One region of the Alteromonas sp. 4NH20-0104 genome, then DNA from elsewhere that is predicted to be linked to it. Evidence: predicted binding sites of a transcription regulator. Region 1 holds the regulator's gene; the other holds the start of a gene.

The links. Region 1 encodes FliA, which starts transcription of late flagellar genes. Its sites were predicted from a motif close to CTAAAGNTNNNNNNNNNNNNGCCGATA; they were not measured.
Region 2: the regulator FliA is predicted to act here: its motif matches at 9,048-9,074, upstream of pomA (flagellar motor protein PomA).

The regions. Positions count from the first base shown of each region.
Region 1 covers NZ_BAAJLP010000001.1:7,762-22,910, forward strand. The annotation lists gene metA (homoserine O-succinyltransferase MetA) at 1-435, opposite strand, end outside; gene AC27IB_RS00040 (endo-1,4-beta-xylanase) at 656-3,823, opposite strand; gene AC27IB_RS00045 (hypothetical protein) at 3,820-4,518, opposite strand; gene AC27IB_RS00050 (DUF2802 domain-containing protein) at 4,867-5,283, opposite strand; gene AC27IB_RS00055 (chemotaxis protein CheW) at 5,308-5,796, opposite strand; gene AC27IB_RS00060 (chemotaxis protein CheW) at 5,815-6,579, opposite strand; gene AC27IB_RS00065 (ParA family protein) at 6,581-7,348, opposite strand; gene AC27IB_RS00070 (protein-glutamate methylesterase/protein-glutamine glutaminase) at 7,380-8,552, opposite strand; gene AC27IB_RS00075 (chemotaxis protein CheA) at 8,580-10,838, opposite strand; gene AC27IB_RS00080 (protein phosphatase CheZ) at 10,851-11,600, opposite strand; gene cheY (chemotaxis response regulator CheY) at 11,635-12,018, opposite strand; gene AC27IB_RS00090 (RNA polymerase sigma factor FliA) at 12,063-12,791, opposite strand; gene AC27IB_RS00095 (MinD/ParA family protein) at 12,793-13,653, opposite strand; gene flhF (flagellar biosynthesis GTPase FlhF) at 13,650-15,005, opposite strand; gene flhA (flagellar biosynthesis protein FlhA) at 15,040-15,149, opposite strand, start outside.
Region 2 covers NZ_BAAJLP010000002.1:213,042-228,190, forward strand. The annotation lists gene AC27IB_RS02570 (riboflavin synthase) at 1-27, shown strand, start outside; gene ribBA (bifunctional 3,4-dihydroxy-2-butanone-4-phosphate synthase/GTP cyclohydrolase II) at 48-1,148, shown strand; gene ribH (6,7-dimethyl-8-ribityllumazine synthase) at 1,220-1,696, shown strand; gene nusB (transcription antitermination factor NusB) at 1,707-2,129, shown strand; gene thiL (thiamine-phosphate kinase) at 2,195-3,160, shown strand; gene AC27IB_RS02595 (phosphatidylglycerophosphatase A family protein) at 3,160-3,645, shown strand; gene AC27IB_RS02600 (hypothetical protein) at 3,746-4,510, shown strand; gene AC27IB_RS02605 (DUF3095 family protein) at 4,531-5,730, opposite strand; gene dxs (1-deoxy-D-xylulose-5-phosphate synthase) at 5,846-7,708, opposite strand; gene AC27IB_RS02615 (farnesyl diphosphate synthase) at 7,748-8,638, opposite strand; gene xseB (exodeoxyribonuclease VII small subunit) at 8,640-8,888, opposite strand; gene pomA (flagellar motor protein PomA) at 9,270-10,031, shown strand; gene AC27IB_RS02630 (flagellar motor protein MotB) at 10,037-10,975, shown strand; gene AC27IB_RS02635 (class I SAM-dependent methyltransferase) at 11,003-12,256, opposite strand; gene AC27IB_RS02640 (DUF1365 domain-containing protein) at 12,260-12,997, opposite strand; gene AC27IB_RS02645 (NAD(P)/FAD-dependent oxidoreductase) at 12,997-14,259, opposite strand; gene AC27IB_RS02650 (SDR family NAD(P)-dependent oxidoreductase) at 14,279-14,989, opposite strand; gene AC27IB_RS02655 (nuclear transport factor 2 family protein) at 14,986-15,149, opposite strand, start outside.

The DNA.
Region 1 (15,149 bases):
GGCGGCCCAACATAAATACAAGGTGGACTGCACGTGCCGGTTGGCCCATTCCAGAATGGTTTTCATGGTATCCCAGTAGTTCACGTCTTCGTAGTCGAGCAAAGCCAGCGGTGCGCCGGTAACAATCAGACCATCGTAGCGCTTCTCTACTACATCACTGAAGTCATGATAAAACGCATCCATATGCGACTGAGGCGTATTTTTAGGGGTTAAATCATTGATTCGGATTAAGTCCACATTGATTTGCAGCGGCGTATTGGAAAGGAGCCTTAATAACTGGACTTCAGTCTCAATTTTATTCGGCATTAAATTGAGAATAGCCACTTCCATGGGGCGAATATCCTGACTCGCCGCTCGCTGACTATCCATGGTGAAAATATTCTCACCCAATAAGACGTTTTGTGCGGGCAGATTTTCTGGGATCCTGATTGGCATGGCAACTCCGGGCAATGTGGTTATGCAGCTATTGTCGCTAAAGTTTGACCAATGTCAACATCTTTACGTCTAGACGTCTAAACGTTTAGTTATATCCAAAGCGGTGCTACCCAAAGTGTAAGTGATTTATCGCCTCCTTGCCGGTGAATGTGGGTGTGTTTGCAGCGATCAGTAAAAAGCCCCGACCAGCGGGGCTTACCTTTATTGCCTTAATACAGGATTAAGGGAAGTCGGCATCAATGCGCTCAATAAGGATTTCGCTGTCCTCATCGGCGACAAAGGCACCGTTTATCTGCAAGGCAATGCGTTCGATGTTTTCAATATTCCCGTTACCGTCATCCTGGGGATAGAAGGTAAACAGGTTGCTACCTGCTGATAAAGGTTCCAGTGAGCCGTAGATGCGCGCGTAATTTGGCTCGCCCGTCTGTACATACCCCTGCACACTCAGACCATCATCTGCCAGCTCACTACTGACATTGAGCGTGTAGGTAATTGCCGCGCCACTGTAATCCCGGCTCGGCACGCCCAGTATGTAGTTATGGGTTTCACTGCTGTCATTCGGTTGCAGGCTGACTGCCTCCAGTGCCGGACGATGGATCACGCTGGCGTTAGTCCCATAATCACCGCGCATACCCTCGCTGTCGCTGATAAAGTCGTAGGTCACGGTTTCAGCGCTGGGTAATGACGTCGGGATTTCCAGTCTGACATAAGTCATTTCAACTACATCATCAGTGCCTTGACTTAGCGGACCATTCAGTTGCAATCCAAGACGCTGGATGATCGCCAGATCACCGGCACCATTGTCCTCAGGCGCAAAGGTGATCACATTTTCACCAGCTACCGGCACGACAGCCTGACCGTAGATCCGCGTATAGCTTGGTCCACCTGTTTGCACATAAGGCTGAATCGTCATACCACCATCTACCTGGGCCTGCGTAACATTTACGGTATAACTGAGATTAGCACCGTTGAGATCGGTCATACTGATCTCTTCGATATATTCCTGTGCGTTGCGCCCAGCCCAATCCGGAATTAATAATGCCGCGGGAATACTGCCGTCGTAACCTACCGTTGCCGACGTACCGTAATCACCGCGCCAGCCCTGAGCACCATCACTGAAGTCATATTCAATAACCTCAGGTGGCAAATCATCGCCGGGCACCACAATCTGTACCTTACGGGTAAAGCTGGGATACTCGCCCTCAACTACCTGAATGTACAAATCATATAAGCCGGGGCTAAGCGGGGCAGCCACACTGATTTTGCCACTTTGCGTATCCAGCGCAAACAAGCCGGCTTCATTGCCACTTAACACCGTCCACTGTACCGCTGAAGTCTGATCATGGGGGTTGCCCAAATAATCATAAGAGACTAAATCCGCCACCTGCATACCCACTTCGGTGGTTTCATCCACGGTGATCAGAGATGGCTGATTAAACTGCGGCGCCAGCTCGCGAACATAGCCTTTCAACCACTTAAGCGCCGCTTTTTCTACGCCGGTGTCGTAGGCCAGGATGGCCCCTTGCTCTTCACGCCAGTGGCCGGGCAAATACCCCCACATGGTTACCCCTTTGATTGCCGGATGCGTCCAGAATGCCGGAAACAGGCGTTGGTATTCCAGCAACTGAGTGAGTTCATCAGCGCCGTCAATATCCAGCTCAGTCAGATAAATATCCAGACCCGTCTGGCTTTCCATCCGGTCAATATTACTGAGCATGGTTTCAAGTGGGCCGCCGGTTGAAAAAGCATGCCCCTGGAAACCAATTGCATCAATAAGGCCCCTCGATTGCAGCAGGTTGGCTAAATCAATCACCTTGTCGGTTCTGGCGTCAGAGTTAATCACGCTGTATTCGTTAAACATTAGCTGGGTGCTGGCCGGGAAAATGTCCCGCGCCATTTGGAAAGCGTTTACTATCCAATCGTAGTCTTCGGCTTTTTGTGCTGCCGTAGACGCATCATCGCCCCGGGCGAGGAAGAAAGCTTCCACCTCTGCAGTCACTTCAGGCGCGTACAAGCGCAAGCCATCAACGTAATTCGGTCGCCCATTACCACCATCCGGCGGCGCATTATCGAATTCATTCACCACCTCGATGAAATCCATCGCCGGGTAGCGTTGGTTGACCGCCTGATACCACTCAAGGATCTCATCGAGCTGTTCGGCCGGTGTCAGGGTATCAATCCAGCCTGGCTGCTGACTGCCCCACACCAGCACATGGTGTTTATAAACAAACCCGTTGTCTTTTGCCAGATTGTAAGCTTCATCGAGTCCGGTCCAGTTATACTGATCGCGCACGGCTTCAACTGAGCCCCATTTACCGGCATTTTCAGCCGTAATCTGATTCCAATACGCTTCAAAATTAGGCCGCTGAGCGCCACAACAAACGCTGCCTAAAAACTTAGACTTGCCATCGGCTAGCGGTGGACCCGATGGTGTATAGGTTTCCCCAGGCGTTACCACCTGGCCAGGCAGACCCTCTTCAAGCTGTTCCACGGTATAGGCAAGTTCCGCTGGCGCAAACACAAACTTATCAATATCCAGTCCGTCTTCACGGCTGGCGTAGCGAAACACCTCAGTCGTATTATTGTTAGCGACGGTATATTCGCCATCTGTAATGGCCACCCACATAAAGGCTTCTAAATTCGCTTCGCCACCGCCATCGACTACCGTATCCGGCTCGTAGCCTTCTTCTCCTGGCGCGGCATAACCTGTGATGCCGTTCACCAGTATCCATTCATTATTGTTACCCAGAGCTGACGGAATATACATGCTGTCATCACTGAATCCACCGGGCCCCACGCGAACACGCGCGTAGAGTGCATAGGTGCCGGCCTGGTTGAAATTGACCAGTAACTCCGCTACCCGGCTGTCGTCCTCTGGTGGTACGGTTGCATTCATCAGCGTGGTTACGTACCCCGGCGCGCCGGTGTCTATTATCAGATCCATGCCGAGGTAATTAAGTGTGGCATCTCCTCCGCCTTCCGCTTCGGCGTAAACACCTATGTTAGGATTATCCTGTTCCAGTACCGGGGTAAAACTGAGTCGTTTACGCTCCAGGTTAAAGGAAACTGAAACCGCCGTGCTCTCGCCCGCTGCCAGGCTATCAGCACCGACGTCGAAATAGGGGACCCCATTACCGGTATAACCGTCAGCACCGTTGACCGCAATAGAACTATCAGTGATCAACACCCGAAAAGGTCCTTCGATAATGTCATCAGAGGTATTGGTCAGGGTAACCACCGAACTGTAAACCCGGTTAACCCTGTCTACAGTGGCTCGCGACGACGTTGTATCAACGCCGTCATTCAATGGCTGCCAGGCAGCACTGACCGGTGTAACCGCAGCCAGCCCGGCACTGATAAGTGCAATAGAAAAGGCGTTCAGTCTCATTGATCACCTCCCGTGCTACGCTGACGGTTTGCGAAAACCAGTCCGGCCAGCCCCAGGCCAAATAATAACGCCTGAGAAGGTGCACTTACGGCAACATTGTCGTCACCCACTGCGGTAATCGACACGTTATCTACTTGCAGAAATGAGCCGCCAAAATCGCTGCCGAACTCATCAAATCCAATGAGTAACTGAAATTCGAGGCTTAAATTAGCGAAAGCTGAAAGCGTCTCGTCGAGCATAATGTTAAGCGAATAGCTGTTATTACCGTCAATATCGGCGGAGAAAACACTGCCCAGCTGGCCATCCGCACCGTAATAACTGCCGCTGCCATCACCAAATGCCACCACAAAATTGTCGGCTATAAAGCCGTTATCAGCACTGCTGAACTCAGAACCGGCTGTCAAATCCACATTGAGTTGATATTGCTCGCCACTATTGAGCGAAATGTTTTGGAATAAAGTGTTAGCAAACCAGGCTTCAGTATTGCCAGCGTCCACCAGCAGTTCAGCGGCGCAATCCGGCCCGCTGGTATTAGTAAAGTCGTCCAGGACGCTGATATCACCAGCACCGTCGGTGTCTTTTGACCAGCCGTTATAACTGCAATCCGTAAAGCCACCATTAGTGATAACACTGGCCATTGCCTGAGGCGCTGCACTGAGCAATAACAGCACCCCGCCAATCATGAGTTTGTTCATAGTAGTACCCCTGTAATTTTTCTGTGTGTCCGGGCAATTTGCTGATTATGTGCGCAACATTGCCTTAAGTAGGGCATTGTGAACGCCAACAATTAACATCACTCACACATTTTTTTTACATTAGGGTTATTTTTTTGCACAACCTGATTGTTCAATAAGTAAACTGCCGCATTTACCAGATTGAGTAACGGACTTAACAATAAACATAATTAAAACAGCTATTTATAGATAACACTAGACAGATAAACAAAAAACTATGCAGGCTTAGTCTGGCGAAAAAACCAATCTGCAGTGAAGGTGGGGTTAACGATGTTGGTGAATTTTTACTCGCGCGGAGCGAAGGTCAGCCTATTTGGGCTGATGGATGTTCATCAGCAACTGGACTTCCGCTAAGGGCAGATCGCAGTTGTGCATGACTTCCTCGGCACTGGCACCGGACTGAATCATTTCAGCGGCACGTTGATACAGGCGACTGTCGGGATCCTGCTCACCTAAGGCGGTAAATTGCTGTTGTAAAGCAACCAGTGTCGCTTCGGTTTGTTCGGTATTTTTGGCCACCACCAGACTACGCGCCTGAATCTCTTCAAGCGTACTGGCGTTGATATGGAGTTGCTTTTTCAGAGCGCTGAGCTGCTGTTGTTGCTGTGCCAGCGCTTCGGTCAGCCGTGCATTGCTGCGACGACTGGCAAACCAGAGTACGATGGTAAAAAGCACCGAAAGGCATAAAGCAGCAACGGCTATCAGTAAAGACAGATTAACTTCCATGTGAAGTAAGAACGGCCGTTTAATTTACAGACTGCTTAGCTCGTCCCATTCCTCGTCGCTGAGAAGTTTATTGAGATCAACCAGAATAAGCAGCTCGCCGTCGCGGTTACTGACACCCTGAATAAACTTAGCGCTTTCCTCGGTGCCCACATTTGGCGCACTGTCGATTTCTGAAGACTTGAGGTAAACCACTTCGGCAACGCTATCTACCAGAATACCCACCACCTGTTCATCAGACTCAATAATGACCACACGGGTGTTATCGGTAACTTCTTCCGGTGGTAGCCCGAAGCGAGCGCGGGTATCAATAACGGTGACCACGTTACCACGCAGGTTAATAATACCTAACACGTAATCCGGCGCTCCAGGTACCGGAGCGATCTCAGAGTAACGTAATACTTCCTGCACCTGCATTACATTAATACCGTAGGTTTCCTCGCCTAACCGATAGGTTACCCATTGCAATACCTGATCGTCGACATTGCCTGCGTTATTATTTCTGTCATCACTCATGCACTTGGCTCCACTTGACTATAGTACCTGGTCTTTACTGCCCAAGCCGTTATTCAGCATTGATATTAGTTCATCAACATCCAACAATGCACACATTTTATTTTTTACCATACCGGCGAGCCAGGGACGCTTTGCATTCGCCTGACGCCATTTCACGTCGTCCTTGCTTAGGGTCACTGTATTAACCAGTTTTTCGCTGGCTAACCCCCACGGACTATCGCCTAACATAATGAGATACTGATAGTTTAGCTTATCCGCCAGAGTTTGGTCGTATTTTTCCGGCATAACCCATCGCGCGGTATCCACAACGCTTAATTTTTCTTCCCGATGCAGCATGACACCCATAAACCAGGCTGGTTTACCGAATAACGGACCAATTTTGGTCAGGTTATGAATACCGCCCAGGGTAATCAGCGGCACTGCCAGAGTTAAACCGGCCACTTCAAAAAACAATGCCTGGAACGCGTTATCCAAGCGTTCTTCAAGAGGTTTTAAAGGCACACCTGGAGGCGGCACCGCAGCTTTCTCTTCAACCCTCGCTATAACTTCAGCGATGACTTCTTCGGCGGCAATGTCCTGTTCGGTTTCAACCGGCTCGCTTACTGGTGGAGACACAGGTGGAAGTGTCGCCTCCGGTACTTCCGGCGTCAGCTCTACCGTTGCCTTTTCTAACAGCCTGGCGGTACGCGCCGTTACGTCTGCCGGATCTTCGACATCGCGTAATAAACTGCTGAGGTATTCTTCCATCACCTCTTCTTTAGCAAACGGTGTATCTTTGCTCATATTAGTCACTATCCAGGACGTTGAGTAATTTCTCGTAAGCAAACACGCCACGAGCTTTGGGATACACTATAGATGCCGGCGCCTGCATCTGGCTGGCGTCCCGGAATCGCGTATCCACTGGTATCATACCTTTCCAAATCTGTTCTTTGTAGTCCAGCAGCAATTGTTTCTGGGCTGCTATGGCAGCGTTAATACGCTTGTCAAACATGGTCGGCACTATGATCGTATCAAAATTCCGCGACAGGGTTTTACCCATAATTTTGAGCGTATGCATCATCCTGTCGAGTCCTTTCAGGGCTAAAAACTCTGTTTGCACCGGCACGATCACCTTCTGACAGGCCGCCAGAGCATTAACCATAAGCACGCCCAATACCGGCGGACAATCGATTAGCACATAGTCAAATTGCGACTCAATTTGTTGCAGTGCTTTTTTCAGCACCAGCCCCATCCCAATCTGGTTGCCCAGCGACCGGTCTAAGGTAGCCAGGGCCATGGTGGATGGCAGAATAAACAGGCTGTCGAGCTTACTGGGACATAAACAATCCAGTACTTTATCGTCACTTAAGCCCGAAGGATTAGCAAAAATGTCATACACCGAGCTGGAAAGCTCTTCTGAATCAATGCCGAAGTAATAACTTAGCGAAGCATGGGGATCCATATCTACCAGTAAAACGTTAAAGCCACGTTTTGCCAGTATCCCGCCCAGAGTGACCGTCGTGGTGGTTTTACCGACGCCACCTTTCTGATTGGCTATGGTCCAAATTTTCAACGCTTCTCTCCCGCCTGCCAGTAATTATCGATCAGGACATTTCGGTTTTAATGCATTCACCAATGTCATTAATGTCAATATTCACTTCGGCAAGTCTGTCGACCGTTACCGCCTGTGGCATACCATACACCACGCTGCTGTCTTTATCCTGCGCCCAGACCTTCGCGCCCAGCGATTTCAGTGTCCGGCACCCTTCCCGGCCATCGGCCCCCATTCCGGTCAGAATAACCGCCAGGGTATCGCCACCGTATATTTTTGACAGGCTGTTAAAGGTAATATCCACACTGGGCTTGTAGCCAATATCCGAGGAGTTTACCTCTTTGATCACAATGTAAGTATGACCGGCGCGCTTTTCGACTTCCATCTGCTTACCCCCAGGCGCCAGATAGGCACAGCCCGCCTGCACAACCTCGCCGTGTTCAGCCTCTTTTACCCGAATCTGACAGTGCTGATTCAACCGTTCAGCAAACGCATGAGTAAAAGTCCCCGGCATATGCTGAATCAGAAAGATCGGAAAAGGAAACCGCGCCGGCAAATGCGTTAACACTTTTTGCAGTGCAACGGGACCACCGGTTGACGCACCAATTGCCAGGCAGCGATAGCGCTTGCCACTGCGTTGAACCTGCGACACAATAACCGGTTCAGCGGCATCCTGACTGCCACTGAGCACAGTAGAACTTCTGAAAAAAGTAGATTTTGGTGCGTTGGCCGGCATCGGTCTGGCAGGTTTAAGCCGCTCTGGCTGTGCCTTGTTTAACAGACTACCGGGACGCGCCGTTGGTCTGGGTCGCAGCGAAGATGATGGCGCTCGACGAGCTAAAAGCCGCACTTTGGTTCGTAACAGTGTGGCCGCATCACTGCGATCCTTGGCTATATCCTCAAAGCGCTTAGGCAGAAAATCCACTGCGCCGGCTTCCAGCGCATCCAGTGTGGCTTTGGCGCCTTCATGAGTCAGCGAGGAAAACATGATTATCGACACCGGACATTCAGTCATTATGCGTTTGACCGCTTCGATGCCGTCCATTAACGGCATCTCCACATCCATGGTCACCACGTCAGGACGTAACGCTTTGACTTTTTCTACTGCTTCGCGGCCGTTTGCGGCTTCGCCGACCACATCCAGTGAACGGTCTTCGTTAAGAATATCTTTAACCCGACGGCGATAAAAGCTGGAATCGTCAACAACCAGGACTTTAAAAGCCATTCAATAACAATCCTCTTCTCAACGCTATTACTTGATCGCTTTGCGGGCGTATCGCTTAAGCAGGCTCGGAATATCCAGAATAAGCGCAATGCCACCATCTGAGGTGATCGTCGCGCCTGCCATGCCCGGCGTGCCTTGCAATAAAGCATCCAGAGGTTTAATGACCACCTCTTCCTGCCCGATTAAGGCATCCACTACAAAGCCCACCTGTTTAGTGCCCATTTGCACTACCACTACGTGGCCTTTGTCGCGCTCAATATTTTTCGGCCCACGAATTAGCCAGTCACCCAGGAAAAACAGCGGGATCGCCTTGGAGCGCACAATCATGGTTAGCTGACCATCAACAGTGTTGGTCTTTTTAATATCCATGTTAATAATTTCGCTCACAGCACCCAGCGGTAATGCGAAGGTTTGTTTGCCCACCACAATCATTAGCGTTGGCAAAATGGCCAGTGTCAGGGGTACTTTTATCTCCAGACGAGTACCACGACCCAACTGAGAATCAATATTTACCGTACCATTAAGCTGGTTGATTTTGGTTTTCACCACATCCATACCAACACCGCGACCAGAGATATCACTGATTTCGGTTTTGGTTGAAAATCCAGGGGCAAAAATCAAATTAAAGGCTTCAACATCCGACATCCGGGCTGCCGCATCGGCATCGAGCACACCACGGGAAATCGCGATGTCCTTCAATTTGTCCGGATCCATTCCTTTACCGTCATCTTCGATAACCAGCAGGATATGGTCCCCTTCCTGGGAGGCTGACAGTTTCACCTTACCCATTCTGGGCTTACCGGCAGCCTGACGGTCGTCGGGCATTTCGATACCATGGTCCACCGAGTTTCGCACCAGGTGAACCAGCGGATCGGCCAGCGCCTCAACCAGGTTTTTATCCAGATCGGTTTCTTCCCCTTCAAGCTCAAGGGTAATTTCTTTCTTCAGGCTGCGGGCTAAGTCACGAACGACTCGCGGAAAGCGCCCAAACACTTTCTTAATGGGCTGCATGCGGGTTTGCATCACAGCACCTTGTAAGTCACCGGTAACCACATCCAGATTAGCAATGGCCTTGGACATTGACTCATCGTTAATGCTGATGCCCAGACTTAACAAACGATTTCGCACCAGTACCAATTCACCGACCATGTTCATGATCTGGTCAAGACGACGGGTATCAACCCTGACTGTGGTTTCTGCCTGAGGCGCAGCAGGCCCCGCTTTTTTCTCTTCTTTTTTAGCCGCAGGTTCAGCGGCTTTTGCCGGCGCCGCGGGTTTGCTTTGAGCTTTTTCCGGGGTAGCCGGCGGCGTAGCAGGTTTAGCTGCCGGTGCTGCAGCTTTGGCGGCTGGCGGCGCTGTATTGTCAACTTTTACACGCGGTTTTTCAGCCGGTTTTTGTTCTGCAGGAGCATCCGCACCGGGGCCTTTTCCTTGCCCGTGTAATTGATCCAGTAGGGCTTCAAACTCATCATCAGAGATTTCTTCCCCCCCTCCAGTCTCCGCTGCCGGAGCCGGACTGGCAGGCGCAGGTGATGCAGGGGCTGGAGACTCGCCGCTGAACTGTCCTTTACCGTGTAATTCATCAAGCAGCGCTTCAAATTCATCGTCAGTAATGTCTTCATTACCGCTGGCAGCTGGTGCGGCGGACGGCGTTGGAGCCGGTGCCGGAGAGGCAGGCGCAGCGCCAGCCGCGGCGCCGGGTGCACCACCAGTGCCGTGCAGCTCATCGAGCAAGGCTTCAAATTCGTCTTCAGTGATATCTTCAATCAGTTCAGATGGATTGCCTGATTGAGCAGTGTCTTCTTCCAGCTCGAACGTCTCTTCGACTTCGACGGGTTCAGGTTGTGCGGCCGGCGCCTCATCCTGCGTGTCGCCAAAAATATTTTCTCCGGGCGCTTCCGGATTACTCAGCTTGTGCAATGTCTCAACCAGCCCAGCACTAGCCGGTTCCAGCGGCTCTCGCATTTTGACCTTTTCAAACATATCCACTACCACGTCAGTGGCCTGCAGAATAGTATCCATGAGTTCGGGGGTCAGCGAGCGCTGGCCATTACGCATTACGTCAAAGACGTTTTCAGCGCCATGGCAAATTTCAACCAGTTCGGTCAGTGACAAAAATCCGGCACCCCCTTTTACGGTGTGATAGCCCCGGAATATGGCATTGAGAAGGTCCTTATCCTCTGGATTGTTCTCCAGATCAACTAACTGCTCCTGGAGTTGCTCAAGAATTTCACCGGCTTCAACCAGGAAATCTTGCAAAATATCTTCATCGACATCAAAAGACATGTATCCGCTCCCCTAAAAACCCAGGCTGGATAAAAGGTCATCCACATCATCCTGGCCAGACACCACATCGTCACGCGATTCGGCATCAATAATTGGCCCTTCGGCGACAATCGCCTTTTCGGCCTTCGGCTGCGAAGAATTGGCCGCTTTGGTCACTTCTGCACCGCCAAACACAGTCAGCATGTGAACCAGGCTGTCTTCAACCTCTTTGACCAACTCTATTACGCGACGGATAACCTGTCCGGTCAGATCCTGATAACCTTGCGCCATAAGCACTTCGGTCAACAGCCCCATCATCTTATCGGCATCGTCCACAGAAGATTCAAGGTGTTTATCCAGGTCAAGACACATGGATTTAAATTCGTCGAGTTCGATCTCGCGGTTCATTAACTTTTTCCACTCAGGCATCAGGCTGTCTAATTGCCCTTTCATGGTTTCAACAATAGACATGCTCTGTTCAACAGCATCCATTGTAGTATTAGCCGCTTTTTCGGTTTCTTCAATAACGTAGGTTAATCGGGTCTGCGCATCAGGGATATCTTCGTTCGCCAAACCGGCGATCCGTTCATCCAGTTGAAAATTGTTTAAAGAGTCGTGTAACTGACGGGTAAGCTTACCCACCTCTGCGAATAATTCGACAGACTCTTTCATGGTGACAGCGTCAAGCAGTGCATTAGCAGAATCGGTATCACCTTCTTCCAGAAAGGTAACCAACTGCTTCGCTTCATCCAGCGTAATGGGGACTTTCTTATTTTCAGTCATCCAGTTGTCCTCAGCGGTTAAACACGTTACTGGATTAACCTAAACGTTCAAAAATCTTTTCTAGTTTTTCTTTTAGCGTAGCGGCAGTGAACGGTTTAACTACGTAGCCGTTTACCCCCGCCTGAGCGGCCGCTACGATTTGCTCTTTTTTCGCCTCAGCAGTTACCATCAGTACCGGTAAATGCTTGAGTTTATCGTCTGCACGAATTGCCCGCAGCAGATCGATACCCTGCATGCCCGGCATATTCCAGTCAGTCACCACAAAGTCAAAGTCACCTTGCTGCAACATTGGCAGTGCAGTACTTCCATCATCGGCCTCCTGAATATTGGAAAAGCCGAGATCTTTGAGTAAGTTTTTGATAATACGTCTCATCGTAGAAAAATCGTCTACCACGAGAATTTTCATATTCTTATCCAAAATTGCCTCCAGTGAGGATAGTCATATTGTTAGTATAGTTAATGTTACTCACCAGTCTGCCAGGACCGCATGCGCGCTTTTAATTTTAACATCGCCTGGCTGTGAATTTGACTGACCCGTGATTCACTTACCTCGAGAACCTCGCCGATTTCCCGCAGGTTTAATTCTTCGTCATAATACAAGGATAGTACGATCGCTTCACGCTCTGGTAATGTAGTAATAGCATGCGCCAGCGCTTTTTGAAATGAACCTTGCATTAAATCTTCCAGCGGCGAATCCGAACCCCGCGACTCATCCGTCGCGATTACGTCTTCAGACACGCCTAAATCTTCAATACCCACCAGTTTGCCGGCATTGACCTCGGATAACATCTGATGGTATTCCGGCAAGGATACATTGAGCTTGGCCGCAATATCGACATCCCGCGCATCACGTCCGGTTTCCCGCTCAACCTGAGAAATGGCATCGGAAATAGCCCGGCCATTCTTGTGGACCGACCGGGGTGTCCAGTCGCCTTTGCGGATTTCATCCAGCATAGCACCACGGATCCGAATCCCGGCGAAGGTTTCGAAACTGGCACCTTTGCTGCCGTCAAAATTTTTCGCTGCCTCAAGCAGGCCAATCATACCGGCCTGAATCAGATCATCGACAATTACACTGGCTGGTAGCCGCGCCATTAAATGGTGAGCAATACGTTTGACTAAAGAGGCATGTCGCTCAACCAGCTGCGCTTTATCAGTTTGTTGTTGGTACGCTGCAGCTTTGCTATTCACGCTATCTCCCTGCCACCTTCGACGCGATCAGTTGCTCAACGAAAAATTCGAGGTGTCCGCCGGGCTGCGCCGGGACAGGCCAGGTCAGAGCTTTGGTGGCCAACTGACCAATCGCGACGGAAGCCGGTGATGACGGGAAAGCATCCACAATAGCGGTTTGCTTGCGAACCGCCCGACGAATGTTTTCATCAAAGGGAATCGTGGCAACTAATTCCAGTGCCACATCGAGAAAACGCCCGGTGACCTTGGAAAGCTTGCTGAATAACTCCTGCCCTTCCCGCACATCGCGGACCATATTGGCCACGATCTTAAACCGGAAAATGCCGTGGTCGCGGTTCAGAATTTTAATCAGTGCATAGGCATCGGTAAGTGAGGTGGGTTCGTCACACACCACTACCAGGATATCCTGAGAAGCCCTGGAAAAACTGAGCACCATATCCGAGATACCTGCCGCCGTATCGACGATTAACACATCGATTTGCGAGCGCAGTTCACTGAACGCGCGAATAAGCCCGGCATGCTGAGTGGGTGACAGCTCTGTCATGGACTGGGTACCGGAAGTCGCCGGGGCGATTTTAATGCCATGGGGACCGGTTACCAGCACTTCGTCGAGCGTGCATTCCCCGGACAACACGTGAGACAAATTCTTCTCTACGCGCAGTCCAAGCATCACGTCTACGTTCGCCAGACCAAGGTCTGCATCCAGAACCATGACCTTTTTGCCTTGTTTTGCCATTGCTATAGCGGTATTCAGAGTAACGTTAGTTTTCCCTACTCCGCCCTTACCGCCGGTAACGGCTATTACCTTGATTAATCGTGATTGATTCATCTTTCGTAAGCTACTCGCCTGGTCTTCAATCATACTGCCTGTGCTGTGTTTACATCGGAACTGCTATTAGTATGATTCAAACCATACTTTTTATAAAGCTTTGCTGCTAAAGAGATTATAGATTTCGCATTAGCAACGTGAATATCCTCAGGCACCTGTTGGCCATCGGCAACATAACTGACCGGCAATTGCGCCTCAATTACGTTGCTGACCACTTCCCCTAAACTATAGCACTCATCCAGCTTAGTGATGATACATCCTTGCAAATCAATACTCTTATAGGCGTTGATAATATGCTTAAGTGTAGCCTGTTGCGTATTACCCTGCACAACTAAATAGTTTTTTACCTGCTGACCGCTTACCTGGCCGAAGGTGGCAAGCTGGCTAATCAAACGACTGTCGCGTTGGCTAAAGCCTGCGGTATCGATCAATACCAGGCGTTTGTTGCGCAGCTGAAACAGTAAATCGGCCAATTGTTCACCTGATTGAGCTTTACGAACCGGACACCCAATAATTTTGCCATAGGTGGCTAGTTGCTCATACGCAGCAATTCTGTAGCTATCGATAGTAATGAGTGCTACCTGATCGGCACCATACTTTTGGGCATAGCGGGCAGCCAATTTGGCAATGGTAGTGGTTTTACCTGTACCGGTCGGTCCGACTAAAGCAACCACTCCCTGTTGGGTGAGAATATCATCGTTATTGGTGGTCAGACGATTGGACAAAAGTTTTAACAGATACAGCCAGGCCTCGCGCTCATTACACTCAGCCGGCGTGTAGGTGACCATTTGTGCGGCCAGTTGCTGACTAATTCCCATCGCACAAAGCTGCTGCAACAGGTAACGTTGTTGTGGCTTAAGGCGCGACTGTTGCTGCTGTTGCATATCGGCTAACTGAAACTGTAACACATTGCGTAATGAGGCAATTTCAGCGCGGATATCCGCCAGACTGCCACCGCCGCTGTGCTCTGCGTCTTCCTCAACTGCGGGGAATGGTGAGGTTTCTTTGACTGCCGGGGCCTCGGTCGCGAGCGGTTTCACCGGCGCGCGTTTCTCCGCTTCAGCGTTGGCCGCTTCTACACGCTGGGCTACTGCCGCTTTCTGCTCAGCCTGCTTTTCGAGCAATGCGCGCAGAGTATCCGGACCATCATCGCCAATAATCTCGCTTAAGGTCGGCAGACTGCCTTCGTTTTGTCTGGCCTCCGGGGCTTTTGGCTTCGGCGGTACCGACAATCTGGCTTCAGGCTCTTTATCGTAAGCGGCTACCAGTTCAATGCCGTCGGCCACTTTGCGGTTTGACATGATCACCGCATCACTACCCAGCTCATTTTTTACCTGGCTTAATGCTTCGCGCATGTCTTTGCCAAAAAATCGTCTAATTTTCATAATGACCTCTTAGGTATTAAGGGTGTCTGTCAGCTTACTGACCGACGGAAGAAACAATGCGAACCTGCTTATCATCAGGAATTTCCTGATACGACAACACGTGCAAGCCATTCACTGCATTCTTTAAGAATCTCGACAATACCG
Region 2 (15,149 bases), on a different contig from region 1:
GCCGAACACGGCTATCTAAAAAAATAACCCTACAAGACACAATATTTATGGCACTTAATAGCACCGCTGAAATAATCGAAGATATCAAGTTAGGCAAGATGGTCATTCTGATGGATGACGAAGATCGCGAAAATGAAGGCGATATCATCATGGCTGCTGAACACGTAACGCCCGAGGCAATTAACTTTATGGTTAAGCATGCCAGAGGACTGGTTTGTTTGCCTATGACCGCAGAACGTTGTCAGCGTTTAAATCTGCCACTCATGGTCGACCTTAACAAAGCACAGTTTTCGACTAATTTTACCGTGTCGATTGAAGCGGCTGAAGGCGTTACTACCGGTATTTCGGCCGCCGACCGCGCTACGACTATTCTGGCAGCTGTAGCACGGGATGCTCAGGCTAAGGATATCGTTCAGCCCGGCCACATTTTTCCGTTAATTGCTAAGGAAGGCGGGGTACTTAACCGTGCCGGGCATACCGAGGCGGGCGTCGATCTGGCGCGCCTTGCAGGCTGTGAACCAGCGGCTGTGATTGTTGAAGTATTAAATGATGACGGCAGCATGGCCCGTCGCCCCCAGCTTGAAGCGTTTGCTGAAGCCCACGGTATCAAAATTGGCACCATTGCCGACCTGATTGAATACCGCAACCTTAATGAAACGACCATTAAAAAGGTGTCGAGCTGTCAGTTACCCACTCAGTATGGCGATTTTGAGTTGCATACATTTAAGGATGTTATTGATAACCAGCTGCACTTTGCGCTTAAAAAGGGGGATGTTGAGGCCGAATCGCCCACCCTCGTGCGGGTTCATCTGCATAACACGCTGAGCGATCTACTGGGCTCAACCCGCGGTATTTCCCGTTCAATGACCCTGCCTGATGCCATGGAACAAATTGCCACAGAAGGTGGGGTGCTGGTGCTCCTGGGTAAAGAAGAAGACCTTGAGTCGCAGTTACAGCGCTTCGCCGCCGAAGACAGAGGTGAGCAGCCGGTAGGTAAAAACTGGCAGGGGTCCTCACGCACTGTAGGCGTGGGAAGCCAGATCCTGGCAGCGATGGGCGTCCAGAAAATGCGTTTATTAAGTAAACCCATTAAATATCACGCGCTTTCCGGATTTGGTCTGGAAGTTGTTGAGTATATTCACGACTAACGATTGGGTTTTGGCGCTGTTGTGGTATACTTCGCGCCGTTTTTGACACGGGATTCATACGGGATTGGGCTATGCAGGTTATCGAAGGTAATATTCGCGCAACGGGTAAGAAATTTGCCATTGTTGTTTCACGTTTTAACAGCTTTGTAGTAGAAAGTTTGTTAGAAGGCGCACTGGACACACTGGAGCGTCACGGTGAAGTCAGTGATGAAGATGTCACTCTGGTTCGTGTACCTGGCGCTTACGAGCTGCCGGTCGCTGCGAAGAAATTAGCTGAATCTAAAAAGTTCGACGCTATCATTGCCTTAGGTGCTGTGATCCGTGGCGGTACTCCGCACTTTGACTTTGTTGCCGGTGAATGCAACAAAGGCCTGGCGCAGGTTTCACTGGAATACGGTTTACCGGTTTCTTTTGGTGTGATCACCACCGATTCTATCGAACAAGCCATTGAGCGTTCTGGCACCAAAGCCGGTAACAAAGGCTCAGAAGCCGCCTTAGGTGCGCTTGAAATGGTTAACGTAATGTCTGCCTTAGACGACCTGGCATAAGGGTAACAGTGTGAAAGTTTCTCCTCGCCGTCGGGCCCGTGAAATAGCGCTTCAAGGCATTTATTCCTGGCAGATGAGTCAGAACCAGATTGAGCAAATCGAACTGGCTCTGGCAACCAGCAATGACATGAAAAAAGTAGATATGAACTATTTTCAGTTGTTGCTGCGTGGTGTGGTGCGTAGTGCATCGCAACTGGATGCTACCATTAAGCCTTATCTGGGGCGTTTGCCCGAAGAGCTGGATCCTATCGAAAAAGCAATCCTACGGTTAGCCACCTTTGAACTAACCGAACAGATCGATGTCCCATACAAAGTCATTATCAATGAAGCGATTGAGCTGGCTAAATCCTTTGGCGCTGAAGACAGTCATAAATTTGTCAATGGCGCGCTGGATAAAGCGGTGAAAACCCTGCGCTCCGATGAGCGCGGCTAAGCCCGCAGTCATTGAAACCAGAGCAGGATGCTCTTCTTTTAAATTTCTTAACTTTCCGGATTACTGTGAAAGAGTTTGATCTGATAAAACAGTACTTTGCCCAACGGGGTCACGTAAGAAAAGACGTGATCCTGGGAATCGGTGACGATTGTGCGGTCACCAAAGTACCTGATAATCAACACCTTGCTGTCACCACCGATACCCTGATAAGTGGTGTTCATTTTCTCTCCGATGCACCGGCACGTTCTGTTGCCTATAAAGCGGTGGCGGTAAATTTAAGTGACTTGGCTGCGTCGGGCGCAGAGCCTGCCTGGATAAGTCTGTCACTGTCACTGCCATCCTACGATGAAACCTGGATAGACGAATTTGTTAACGGTCTCTACGAACTGACTGAGTACTATTCGGTGCAGTTGATTGGTGGCGACACGGTAACCGGTCCGCTGGCATTAACGATTACGGCTCAGGGATTTGTGCCGCCGAATACTGAATTACGCCGTAGCACCGCTAAACCAGGTGACTGGATTTATGTGACCGGTAATCTTGGTGATGCCGGCGCCGGCCTGGATATTCTGAAAGGTAAGGTTGAGGCCAGCGACGAGCACCGGGACTATCTGATTAACCGCCATTATTACCCCACTCCCAGAGTGATGGCAGGGACGTCGTTACGCCGTACAGCGAATGCCTGTATTGATGTGTCTGACGGACTGGTGTCTGATCTCGGTCATATACTTAAGTTGTCGGGCTGCGGTGCGACGGTTCACGTAGACCGCCTGCCTGTGTCATCAGCTCTGTTCGATACGGTGGGGGCTCAACAGGCTTATCGCTATGCTTTATCCGCCGGTGATGATTACGAACTGGTTTTCACCGTTAATGAAGAGCAGCGCGGCAACCTTGAAACGTCACTCACCAATGCCAACGTTAAAGCGACCTGTATTGGTCAGGTGAACGGTTACGCCGGTCAAATGGACCTGCGACTGTATGATGAAAAATACGTGCTGGATGAAAGCACTGGCTACGAGCACGAGTTTTAATGGATAAAACGCTGCGTAAGCGGGTCTCAATGAAAAATCCGGTGCACTTTCTGGCACTGGGTTTTGGCAGTGGTTTAATCCCCCTGATGCCTGGTACTTTTGGCTCGCTGGCGGCATTGCCATTGCTCATCCCGTTTAGCTGGCTTTCACCCTACGCACTGCTGATTGCTGCGGTGCTGGCCAGTGTTGTAGGGATTTATCTGTGTGGTAAAACCGCAGATGACATGCAGGTGCACGACCACGGCTCTATTGTCTGGGATGAAGTGGCCGGTATCTTACTCACCTTCTTATGGATCCCGCTATCGCCTATTACGGTGTTGATGGGCTTTGTGTTGTTCCGCTTCTTCGATATTTTAAAACCCTGGCCAATCAAACCCATTGATAAGTATCTCGCTGGTGGGCTGGGTATTATGCTGGATGACGTAGTGGCCGGTATTATGGCCTGTGTCAGCCTGCACGCAATCTTATTTCTCTTTGGGCTTTAGCCCACCTGCGTAAAAAATAATTCCAACCTCAAATCGTGATAGCACTGACGAGAATAAACCTGAAAATTGAACAAATACTGTTCAAATAAAAGGATTAGTTATGTTACTCAGGCGCGTTCTTTTGCACGTAAGGCAACAGAACTGGTTTGCGGTGTTACTCGATTTTGTAATTGTAGTGGTGGGTGTGTTTATCGGTGTTCAGGTAGCAAACTGGAACGAAACACAAAAGCAACGAACGCTTTATCACGACGCCTATCAGCGGGTACATCAGGAAGTTAGCAATAATATAAAATCCATTCGAGCGGTACAGAACTATTACCGTAAGCGTCTGCCTGCCGTTCAGCGAGTCATCGAAACCTTACGCACTTGTGGTGCTGATGGTGGTTCGATAGAAAATATCGAAGCCACGTTTCCGGTTGTCATGAATTATTCCCAGATATTACTTTCTGTTCGTGACATTGAGTTAATGCTCAGTAATAACAGTTTTCTCGCTTTTCAGCATACAGAGCTTCGAACCAGACTGTCAGAGCTTGCCAACTATACCCGCTTTTATGAACTGGAACTTGCCAGTAAGACGGCCGAGATGAAAGATACCAGTTTTTTAAATCAACTGGCGTCAGGCCCTCTGCTGGGCTCTCCTGAAGATAATATCGAGTCAATTAACAACGGTGCCGTTGGCAGTCAGGAGTTAATTAGAAAACACCGTTTCAAAGCGCCTCTTAATGAGGTGTGTAAAGATGAGGTGATCCTTAGAAAGTATTTTGGTTGGGAAGAAGCGGTCTATTTTCAGGTTGTTGTGGGGCAGATGGTCGTCGAGCATTTAGAGAAGGAACTGACTTACCTGAAAGCGGCTTATTCAACTTAATAGTCGTGCCCGGTGAGTGTTTATTTGCCTTGCATGCCGCGTTTCTTTTTTAAGTCCAGCGCAGCCAGACTGTAGCCACCATCAGCGCCGTCAATAAAGTGAATATGCTCTGACTGGTAAGCGGTTATCATACAGGTGATCAAGGCTGCTCCTGCCACGTGAACACCAAAAGCGATTTGTCCTATCTGTTCCTGGCTGCTGAGGAACTGCATAATCGCCTCACGCTGCGCGGGTGTGCAGCTAATACACATTTTCAGGCCGTCCTCGAACTTTATAAAATCGCAGTTTGTTACGAAATCCTGTTTGTACGCACCCCAGTCGGTGGTATCGGTTTTTACTTTGCGTGACATCAACCAGCCGCCAACCAGGTTCATGAATACCAGATGCAGATAAACCTTACATCGGCTGATTAGCGAGTTGGTCGCTGTTCTAATACGGGTCTCGGTGGCGAGCCGGGCGGGAGACCAGGCAAATGAAAGTTGTTCTGAGGCTATCGGGTGGTAGTGTTCACGCCCGCCAGTAATCTGTTGTAGCTGTTGTAAAACCAGCTCGTATTGTTGCGGTGAACTGGCTTCAATAATGAGCGAAAGGGTTTCGCCGTGGCGGCTTGTCACGTTACTCCAGCGACATTCAAAGCCTGAGTAGTCTGCACTCGGCTGAGCCCCTTCAATCAGAAAGGCCTGATTGAGAACGGGATCTTTAAGGATTTTTTCTGCATAACGGATCCCGCCGCCACTGAAACAAGCCTGCTGGTAGTACGGCGAAACCGTCAGTTTACTCACCCCGATAGTTTGACCCGCGGCATACACGGTAGCGGCGGGAATTAGCGCTATACGTAGCTCCAGATGAAGGCTGAGCGCCTTTTGTTGGCAGGAGGTAAGACATTGCCTGAGTAGCTCCTCATTGCCCGGGGGCACGCAGATAGTTGCGCCATCACCGCCAAATACAAATGGCAACGCCGTACCGGCAAAACAATTACGCACGGCAACAATCATCGCGACTGCGATGGCATTGATATCCTTATACTTGCCACGCAGCAAAGCGTCAGTGGAGCCTTTTACGTCGGAAATCACTACCAGCCACTCAGCGGGCAGTGTCGCGTAATGCCCGGGAACGGCTAAATGGGCAAGATCATCGTAAGCCGGTAATTGCTGATAAAAAGCGGTTGTCTGAGTTGTGATAACTACATCCTGAGTAATGCCATCCGGCGGTATGTTCAGAGTATAGAAAACGAATCAGGTTTGTCTAATAAAGCGGGCAGGGACAAATGGTAAAACAATTCACCTAACCGGCACCGCTGGCACGGTGCCGGTTAGGTGAATTTGGCCGCGATAATCAGGCCAGGTAGTGGTTCACTTTGGCAATAATACCAGCACTGTCGAGCCCAAGCTCGGCGTACATTTCTTCCTGGGTGCCCTGCAGAATAAAGCTGTCAGGCAGACCAAGGGTCAGCACATCGGTTTTTAACCGGTTTTGCATCACGTATTCGCTTACGGCGCTACCTGCTCCCCCCATAATGCAGCCGTCTTCCAGTGTTACGAAGCATTCATGTTCGGCTTTCAGAGTGTTGAGCACGTCGGTATCCAGCGGTTTCACAAACCGCATATCCACCAGCGTGGCATCCAGTGCCTCGGCCGCGGCCTCAGCAAAGGGCAGTAGCGTCCCAAAGTTTAACAAGGCGACTTTCTTACCGGTGCGCAGCGTTCGGCTCTTGCCTAATTCCAGGGCCGTCATGGCCTCATCCGGGGTAATGCCTTTGCCAGCACCGCGCGGGTATCTCACCGCCGCTGGCGCATTGGCTATATGGCCGGTATACAGCATCTGGCGACACTCATTTTCGTCTGACGGCGTCATTACAATCATGTTGGGAATACAACGCAGGAAAGCTATATCAAAGGCGCCCTGGTGAGTCGGACCATCGGCACCTACAATGCCCGCCCGGTCGATGGCAAATAATACCGGCAGATTCTGCAGCGCTACGTCGTGGATAAGCTGGTCATAAGCACGTTGCAAGAACGTGGAGTAAATGGCCACTACCGGGTTCAGACCATCTTTAGCCATCCCGGCGCCTAAGGTTACGGCGTGTTGTTCGGCAATGGCGACATCGAAATACTGTTCCGGAAATTGTTGGGAAAAGGCCACCATTCCTGAACCTTCACGCATTGCCGGGGTGATGGCCATCAGTTTAGGATCCAGCTTGGCCATATCACACAACCAGTTACCGAAGGTGGCCGAGAACGTCGGGTTGGACGCCTTGGCTTTAGGCAGGGTCTGGTCGGCCGGGTTAAACTTCGGCACAGCATGGAATTTTATGGGGTCTTTTTCTGCCTCGGGATAGCCTTTACCTTTACGGGTGACCACGTGCAGCAGTTGCGGCCCTTTGAATTTACGCATATTGCGTAATGTATCGACCACACCGTTAATGTCATGGCCGTCAATGGGGCCTATATAGTTAAAGCCCAGTTCCTCAAAGATCGTCCCGGGTACAACCATACCTTTAATATGCTCTTCGGCACGACTGGCGAACTCTTTGATAGGCGGTACATTGCTAAGTAATTTCTTGCCGCCATCACGAATGCTGTTGAACAGATTACCGGTTAATAAGCGAGCCAGATGGCTGTTAAGCGCGCCAACGTTCTCAGAAATCGACATCTCGTTATCATTCAGCACCACGACTAAATCTTTGCTGATATCGCCGGCGTGATTCATTGCCTCAAAAGCCATCCCGGCGGTCATCGCGCCGTCGCCGATAACCGCTACAACCTTGCGGCCAAGCTGTTCTTTATCGGCCGCAATGGCCATCCCCAGCGCTGCACTGATTGAGGTGGAAGAGTGTCCGACTGCAAAGGTATCGAACTCACTTTCCGGTGGCCATGGGAAAGGATGGAGCCCCTCTTTCTGGCGAATAGTCGACATCTGTTCGGCCCGGCCGGTCAGTATTTTGTGCGGGTAGGCCTGATGACCCACATCCCAGATAAGTCGGTCGAATGGCGTGTTATAGATGTAATGCAGCGCCACAGTGAGTTCGACGGTGCCAAGACCGGATGCAAAATGTCCACTGCTCTGACTAACGCAGGTCAGCAGATACTGGCGTAATTCGTCGGCCAGGGTACGCAGCTTGTCTTGTGGAAGCTTGCGTAACGCTTCAGGACATCGGGCCAGAGCAAGAGTAGGATAGTGCGCTAAATCTAGAGTCATTATTTATTATTCTGATACGTTATGCGGGCGAGGGGCAGTTCAATGACTGCGACTCACCATTAAATCGGTAAATGCAACTAAGTAATCGGTATTGTAGGGCAAACCGTCCAAGGCTTGAAGCGCCTCTTGATGTAATTTTGTTAACTCCTGGCGGGCCCCTTCAAGGCCAAGCAAAGACGGGAAGGTATTTTTACCCTGTGCTTCATCGGATCCTTTGGGTTTACCCAGGGTTTCGGTACTGGCGGTGACGTCCAGAATGTCGTCCTGGACCTGAAAAGCCAGGCCTATCCGATTGGCAAACCGGCAAAGCAATTGCTGATGTGCACTATCGAGATGTTCAGTTACCAGGCACACCATTTCCACACAGGCGGTCAGTAAAGCACCGGTTTTCAGTTGGTGAAGGTATTGCAATTCGGCCAGTGATATTTGCTTGCCGGTTGCGGCCAGATCAATGGCTTGTCCGCCACACATTCCTGAGTAGCCGGCTGCCCGCGCCAGCACCGCAACTAACCGGGCCCGGCGGGTGTCGGCAAAGGGACTCATTGGATGTTCGGCAACAATACTGAACGCCTGGGTTTGCAGGGCATCGCCAGCAAGAATGGCGGTAGCCTCATCAAATGCAATATGACAGGTTGGGTTGCCCCGGCGCAAGTCGTCATCGTCCATGGCTGGCAGATCATCATGAACTAACGAATAGGCATGAACGCATTCGATGGCGATACTGATGGCGCGCTGGTCGTTATCCGGGATATCCAGCATATTGCCCACCAGGTGCACCAGCAAAGGCCGCATGCGCTTGCCACCATTTGTTAAAGCATACAGCATGGCTTGTTTCAGGCTGGGAGCGGCATCCGGCAGGGCGGTTATGAGGTCATGCAAGCCGTCATCAATGCGTTGCTTGATGTGCTGGTGCAATGAAGCAAGTTGCATGTTAGTCCTCGTTATCTGCCGCGAAGTCCTGGAGTGCGGCTTCGCCATTCTGTTCAGTGAGTATTTTGACCTTTTGTTCGGCCTCTACCAGTGCCTTTTGGCTCAGGCGCGACAACTCAATACCGCGTTCAAATTTTTGCAGTGCTTCATGCAGGGGCAGGTCGCCCTGTTCCATTTCATTAACGATGGTTTCCAGTTCGCTGATAGTTTGTTCAAATGACGGACTGGCTGGAGTGGCTTTATCGCTCACGGATCCCTCTTCTGGTCTCATTTTGCGTAGTGAAGGCACATTAACCGAGGGCCGGGCAAGGGTCAAATAGTTTAAGGGCTGGCGGGTTGGTTTTGGTCTGCTTAGTGTGGTAAAGCGGCTATTTTGCAATAACGGGTTATGAAATCTATAACAACATCAGTGTAGAAAAAAAAATAACTGCCGATAGAATGACTAACTAGGCGTATTAAGCAGATGCATGACGGGCATGTTAAGCATCGTTATTCGGCGAAATACCGAAACCACTATCGCCGGTGTGTATGACTTTGTCTGATTCTGCACTGTAATGTGGTAAATTCGCAGCTATATTTAACACCATAAGTTCAGTATCGCCCTGAATAAGTGATGAAGTGAGGGAAACAAGTGGATTTAGCAACCCTGGTAGGAATGTTAGGCGGCATTGGCTTTATCGTCATGGCCATGATCCTTGGTGGGGATCTCAGCATGTTTGCCGATGTTCCTTCGGTACTGATTGTTTTTTGCGGCAGTCTTTTTGTTGTTATGTCGCAGTTTACGCTGGGTCAGTTTTTTGGTGCGGGCAAGGTGGCCGGTAAGGCGTTCATTTTTAAAATCGATTCACCTGAAGATCTCATTGAGAAAGTGGTTGAAATGGCAGACGCGGCGCGCAAAGGGGGATTCCTTGCCCTGGAAGAGGCCGAAATTGCCAATCCTTTTATGCAGAAAGGAGTCGACATGCTGGTGGACGGGCACGATATAGACGTGGTGCGGGAAACCCTGGCAAAAGACATTTCCATGACCACTGAGCGTCACGAATTTGGTGTTTCTATCTTTAAAGGCCTGGGTGACGTAGCACCGGCAATGGGGATGATTGGTACGCTTATTGGTCTGGTGGCCATGTTATCTAACATGGACGATCCGAAAGCTATTGGTCCGGCCATGGCCGTAGCCTTGTTAACTACCCTGTACGGTGCTTTTCTTGCAAACGTTATTTGTTTGCCTATCGCAGCGAAATTAAGTAATCGACTGAATGAAGAAAAGCTCAACCAGTCATTGATCCTGGATGGCATTGTTGGCATTGCCGATGGTCAGAACCCCCGGGTTATCGAAGGGATCCTGAAAAACTATCTAGCCGCCAGTAAACGTGGCGCGGCAGAAGAAGAGTAACGGTTATGGCGCAGGAAGAAGAATGCCCAAAATGCCCCCCCGAGGGGCTGCCCGCGTGGATGGGGACCTTTGCGGACCTGATGTCGCTGCTAATGTGCTTTTTCGTGCTGCTGTTGGCGTTCTCCGAGATGGACGTCCTGAAATTCAAACAAATAGCCGGTTCCATGAAGTTTGCCTTTGGGGTGCAAAACAAAATTGAAGTCAAAGACATTCCGAAAGGGACGAGCGTAATAGCCATGGAGTTTCGCCCTGGCCGCCCCGATCCAACCCCCATTGACACTATCCAGCAGCAAACCATCGATATGACTCAGCAAATGCTGGAATTTCAGGCCGGTGATGAGGACTCGGCAGGCGGACGGCAGAAACAGCGGGGGACCCAGCGAGGAGGACAGTCGCAACAAACCTCAACGGATCAATCCGCGTCTACCCAGCAGGCGGCCAATCAGGAACAGGTAGCTGAGATGATGAAAAAAGTCGCTCAGCAATTGCAAAAACAAATCCTCGACGGCTCCATCGAAATGGAATCCCTGGGTCAGCAGATCACCATTCGAATTCGTGAAAATGGGTCTTTCTCTGCCGGCTCTGCATTTTTACAACCGCAATTTCGACCTGTTATTCGTAAGATTGGCGAGATCCTTGCCGATATGCCCGGACAGATTGAAGTGTCTGGCCACAGTGATAAACAGCAAATTTCGAATGAACTCTACAGTTCTAACTGGGATTTATCAGCGCAACGGGCGGTTGCAGTAGCCGAGGCGTTGCGTTCGGCGCAAGGGTTCGATGAAGGCAGAATGTCGGTAGTGGGCAAGGCGTCTAACGAGCCGTTAATTGAAGATCCCCAAACGCCTGAAGAGCTGGCCACTAACCGGCGGGTTGAAATCAATATTAATCAGGGTGAACCCATTCGCTCGAAACCTATTTCGGTCTTGGATCAGGGTCAGTAAGTCAGCGCGAAGTGTCAGCTTACCCGGTTAGCGGGTAAGCTCATCTACGTAGCGAGGTTTGCTCAACACTAGTTGCACCGTACTGATAGAACGTTCCAGGAACCCTCCCTCACAATATTTCAGATAATATTCCCACATTCTCGCGAAGCGCTCATCGTAACCATGCACTGCCAGTTTTTCCTTGGCCGCAACAAACGCATTAAACCAGTCTTTTAGCGTGCGGGCATAGTCGAGTCCGATGTCCTGCATATCACGAATCGACAGATCGCTGGCTTGCTTGATGTGCTGATTCAGCACCAGTTGTGAGGGTAAAAAACCGCCCGGGAAAATGTGCTTCTGGATAAAATCTACGCCCTTATGGTAGCTGTCGTAGCGGCGGTCATCAATAGTGATCGACTGCAGCAGCATTAAACCTTCAGGTGCTAACAGGCTCGCGCACTTGTTAAAGAACTGATTAAGGTAAGGTTTACCTACTGCTTCAATCATTTCTATCGACACCAGTTTAGTATAGGTTCCTTCGAGTAACCGGTAGTCTTTCTTTAACAGCGTAATTTTATCTTCAAGACCTTCGCGCTTTACCCAGTCGTTAGCGTAGGCAAATTGTTCCTCAGAAATGGTTGTTGTTGTTACCTGACAGCCAAAATGTTTGGCGGCATGCACAGCGAGACCACCCCAGCCAGTCCCAATTTCAATGAGGTGATCGTTGGCATTCAGGCGCAGCTTTTTACAAATGGTGTGCAATTTATGAAACTGTGCATCGGCCAGTGAGGCGTTGACATCCGGATAAATGGCTGATGAGTACATCATGCTGTCATCCAGGAAATGCGTGTACAGAGTGTTCCCCAGATCATAATGAGCGGCGATATTTTTCTTCGCCTGATCGTGAGTGTTGCGTCGCATCAGGTGCTGCAACCTATCAAAAGGAAAACTTAACCATTTGAATCGCGACTCCCAGCGGTCCAGGGTTGGCAGATTACGGGCAAAAATCCGAATGACGTTGGTAAGCTCAGGACTGGTCCATAAGCCTTCTGTGTAGGTTTCGCCTGAGGCTACACTCCCGCCAAGTAGCAGCTTTTTGTAAACGGACGGACAATGCATATCAACTTCAGCATGCAGGTCGCTGGCGGGATTACCGCATTGAGCCACAAGCTTCCCATTTTCTTTAATCACCAGATGCCCCTCTGGCAGGGATTGCATCAGACTGATAAAGACCTGGCGACTGTATCGCTCAATAAAAGAAAACGTAAGAGGCGCAATCAGCGCAGTTTCACTATTTGCCATGAGTTATTCCTGACTATTTATCGGATGTGAATATACCGGCGTGCGCTTTATCCATAATTTAACCGCTTGCCAGTAAATTCCGATGACAGTTCTTAGTGTCATATTCGGTATCGATTTAATTACGCTTCTAACCGTATTTGAGTTTAATGAATTTTGTTTTAAATGCATAATCGCGGTGAAGTGTTTGTTTTTCTTATAACAACTTAGGCCCACTGAGAATGCCTCAGACGGTTGCTGTATATGCCATTTATAGACCATGTCCACCGGATTGAAAGGCGAGACGTGAAATGCTTTCGGCGTGTTTTCCTGCCTGGCCAGATCAACCAGGTAATGGTGTCGTTGGTTCCATGGCGTATTACTGACTTCGGCCAGCATATGGGTGAATTCACCACTGACCTTATTGCGTAAAAAATAAAAATTAACCGGACTGAAATACAGTCCGAAGTGGCGTGCCTGGCCGAGAAGAAATACATCACCGCTTAGATGATTACTGGTGTCTGACAACGCATTAATGCGAGCAATGACCGCTTGTTTCAGTGGCAATGACGAGTCGCCCAGATAATCACTGCGGCGGTATTCAAAAGCGGCTGTGCGGCAGTTAGAAAAGCCTTTTACCGAATGCGCCAGTTGATTGACCTCATCGAGGTTAAGCCACATCATCGCGATACCATATTCAAAGGCATGCTGAGTGGGGGTAAAACGTTCGTGGCTAACCACCCCGGTGCAGATCGCGCTTTCCATTACAGGCTGGCTCCAAATCGCTGACACACATCCAGGGCTGAGCGCACACCGTCTTCGTGGAAACCGTTGTACCAGTACGCACCACAAAAGTGGATGCCATCAATACCACAAATGGTGTCCCGCTGCTGCTGAGCACTGACCATTTTGGGACTGAACTGAGGATGGGCATAGCGGTAAGTCCCCAGCACTTTGTTTGCATCAATACCTGAGGTGTTTAGGCTTACACAAAAAGTCTCCGGGGCGTTCAGACATTGCAGTATATTCATGTCATAGGTTACGGCGGCGGGACGTTGCTGTTCCTGAGGATCGCCGGTTAAGCGGTAATTCCAGCTCGCCCATGCCGCTTTACGTTGAGGGAGTTGGTGAGTGTCATAGTGAAGCACCACATCGTTTTCGGCGTAACCAATCGCGCTAAGGATACGATGCTGAGCTTCGGTCGGTGCGGCCAGCATGGCTAAAGCCTGATCACTATGACAGGCAAAAATAACTTCATCGAAGCGGTCGGTTTGCCCTGCTGCTGTGGTTACCGAAACCCCTCCGTTATCGTGTTCAACCCGGCTCACCGGTGCGCTTAATCGAATCCGCTCGGCAAATGGCTCAATCAGCGGCGCAATGTACTCCCGGGAGCCGCCTTTGATGGTATACCACTGGGGCCGGTCGTTAATGTTTAATAACCCGTGATTATTGAAGAACTGTAAGAAGAATGTCAGCGGGAACGCTTTAGTTTGCTCCAGGCTGGCCGACCAGATAGCGGCGCACATGGGATATATATAGTGTTCGCTGAAGTCGTCACTGAAGCCGTGTTGTTCGATAAACGATGACAGCGTTTGTGAACTGATATCTTTTTCTTGCTCGATAGTCTCTTTGCAAAGGGTATTAAAGCGAACAATATCTTTAACGATTTTCCAGAATTTCGGTCTTAGCAGGTTACGCCGTTGAGCGAATAACGTGTTCAGGTTATGTCCGTTGTACTCAATATTTGTGCCTTCGTGGCGGACGGAAAAACTCATCTCCGTTGGCTGGTATTCCACCCCCAGACTGGTCAGTAGCTTGATGAAATTCGGGTACGTCCAGTCATTAAAAACAATAAATCCGGTATCAATGGCCCATGACTTACCTTGCACGGTGACATCTTTCGTCGCAGTGTGCCCCCCTATATAGTCATTGGCCTCATACAGAGTAATGTTGTGCTGTTTATGCAGCAAATGGGCGCAGGTTAACCCTGAAATTCCGGAGCCAATAATAGCAATGTTTTTTTTCATGCGAAGACCGCCAGCCTGATTATTGTAATTTTGATGAAAGCCATACCTGGAGTCTGCCAGGTAAGCGGAATAAGGTTCGTAGTATTACCCCGAAAACGGTCGGGAAGTAGATGTTGCTCTGCCGTTTAATGATCCCCTTGAGGAGTGATTCAGCGGCTTCCTGAGCCGTAATTTTCATTGGCATTTCAAAGTCATTTTTATCGGTCAGCGGCGTTTCAACAAATCCCGGTGAGGCAGATTGGACAAGAATATCGCGCGATTTCAGGTCTATTTTCATGCTTTGAGTAAAGTAGTGCACGGCGGCTTTACTTGCGCCATAGGCCTGACTGCGGGTAAAGGGAAACAATCTGGCCATGGAATCGATGATGACCAGTTGATTACCGGCCTGGCAGTTAGGCAGCAGAGCGCTTACACAATTGATGATGCCAAAAAAGTTAACTTCGAGTACCCGTCTGAACATGTCAGGCTCAAATTCCGGTAAATCCACGTATTCACAGGTGCCAGCATTGAGCACTGCAATGTCGAAACGTACTTCTGCCAGCGCCGACTTAGTGGCTTGCTCATCGGTGACATCAAACTTCAAGGTCTGAATATTCTGATAACCAGACAGTTTATCGAGCTTTTCCTGGTTGCGCCCGCAGGCAATTACCTGATAGCCGCGTGATGCAGCATGATTAGCCAGGGCTTCGCCGATGCCGGACGTTGCGCCGGTAATGAGTATCGTTTTCATGAGTCTAACTTCTTTTTGATAAAACCAATGAGGTGCCTTAGCAATGGCACATGTTCATATACCATTTCTCCAAGGTCATAATAGTCACGGTGATAATGAATTTTTTCGTCGCGGACCTTAAGTAATGACACGCCGTCGACTGAAATAATATTTGGTTTAT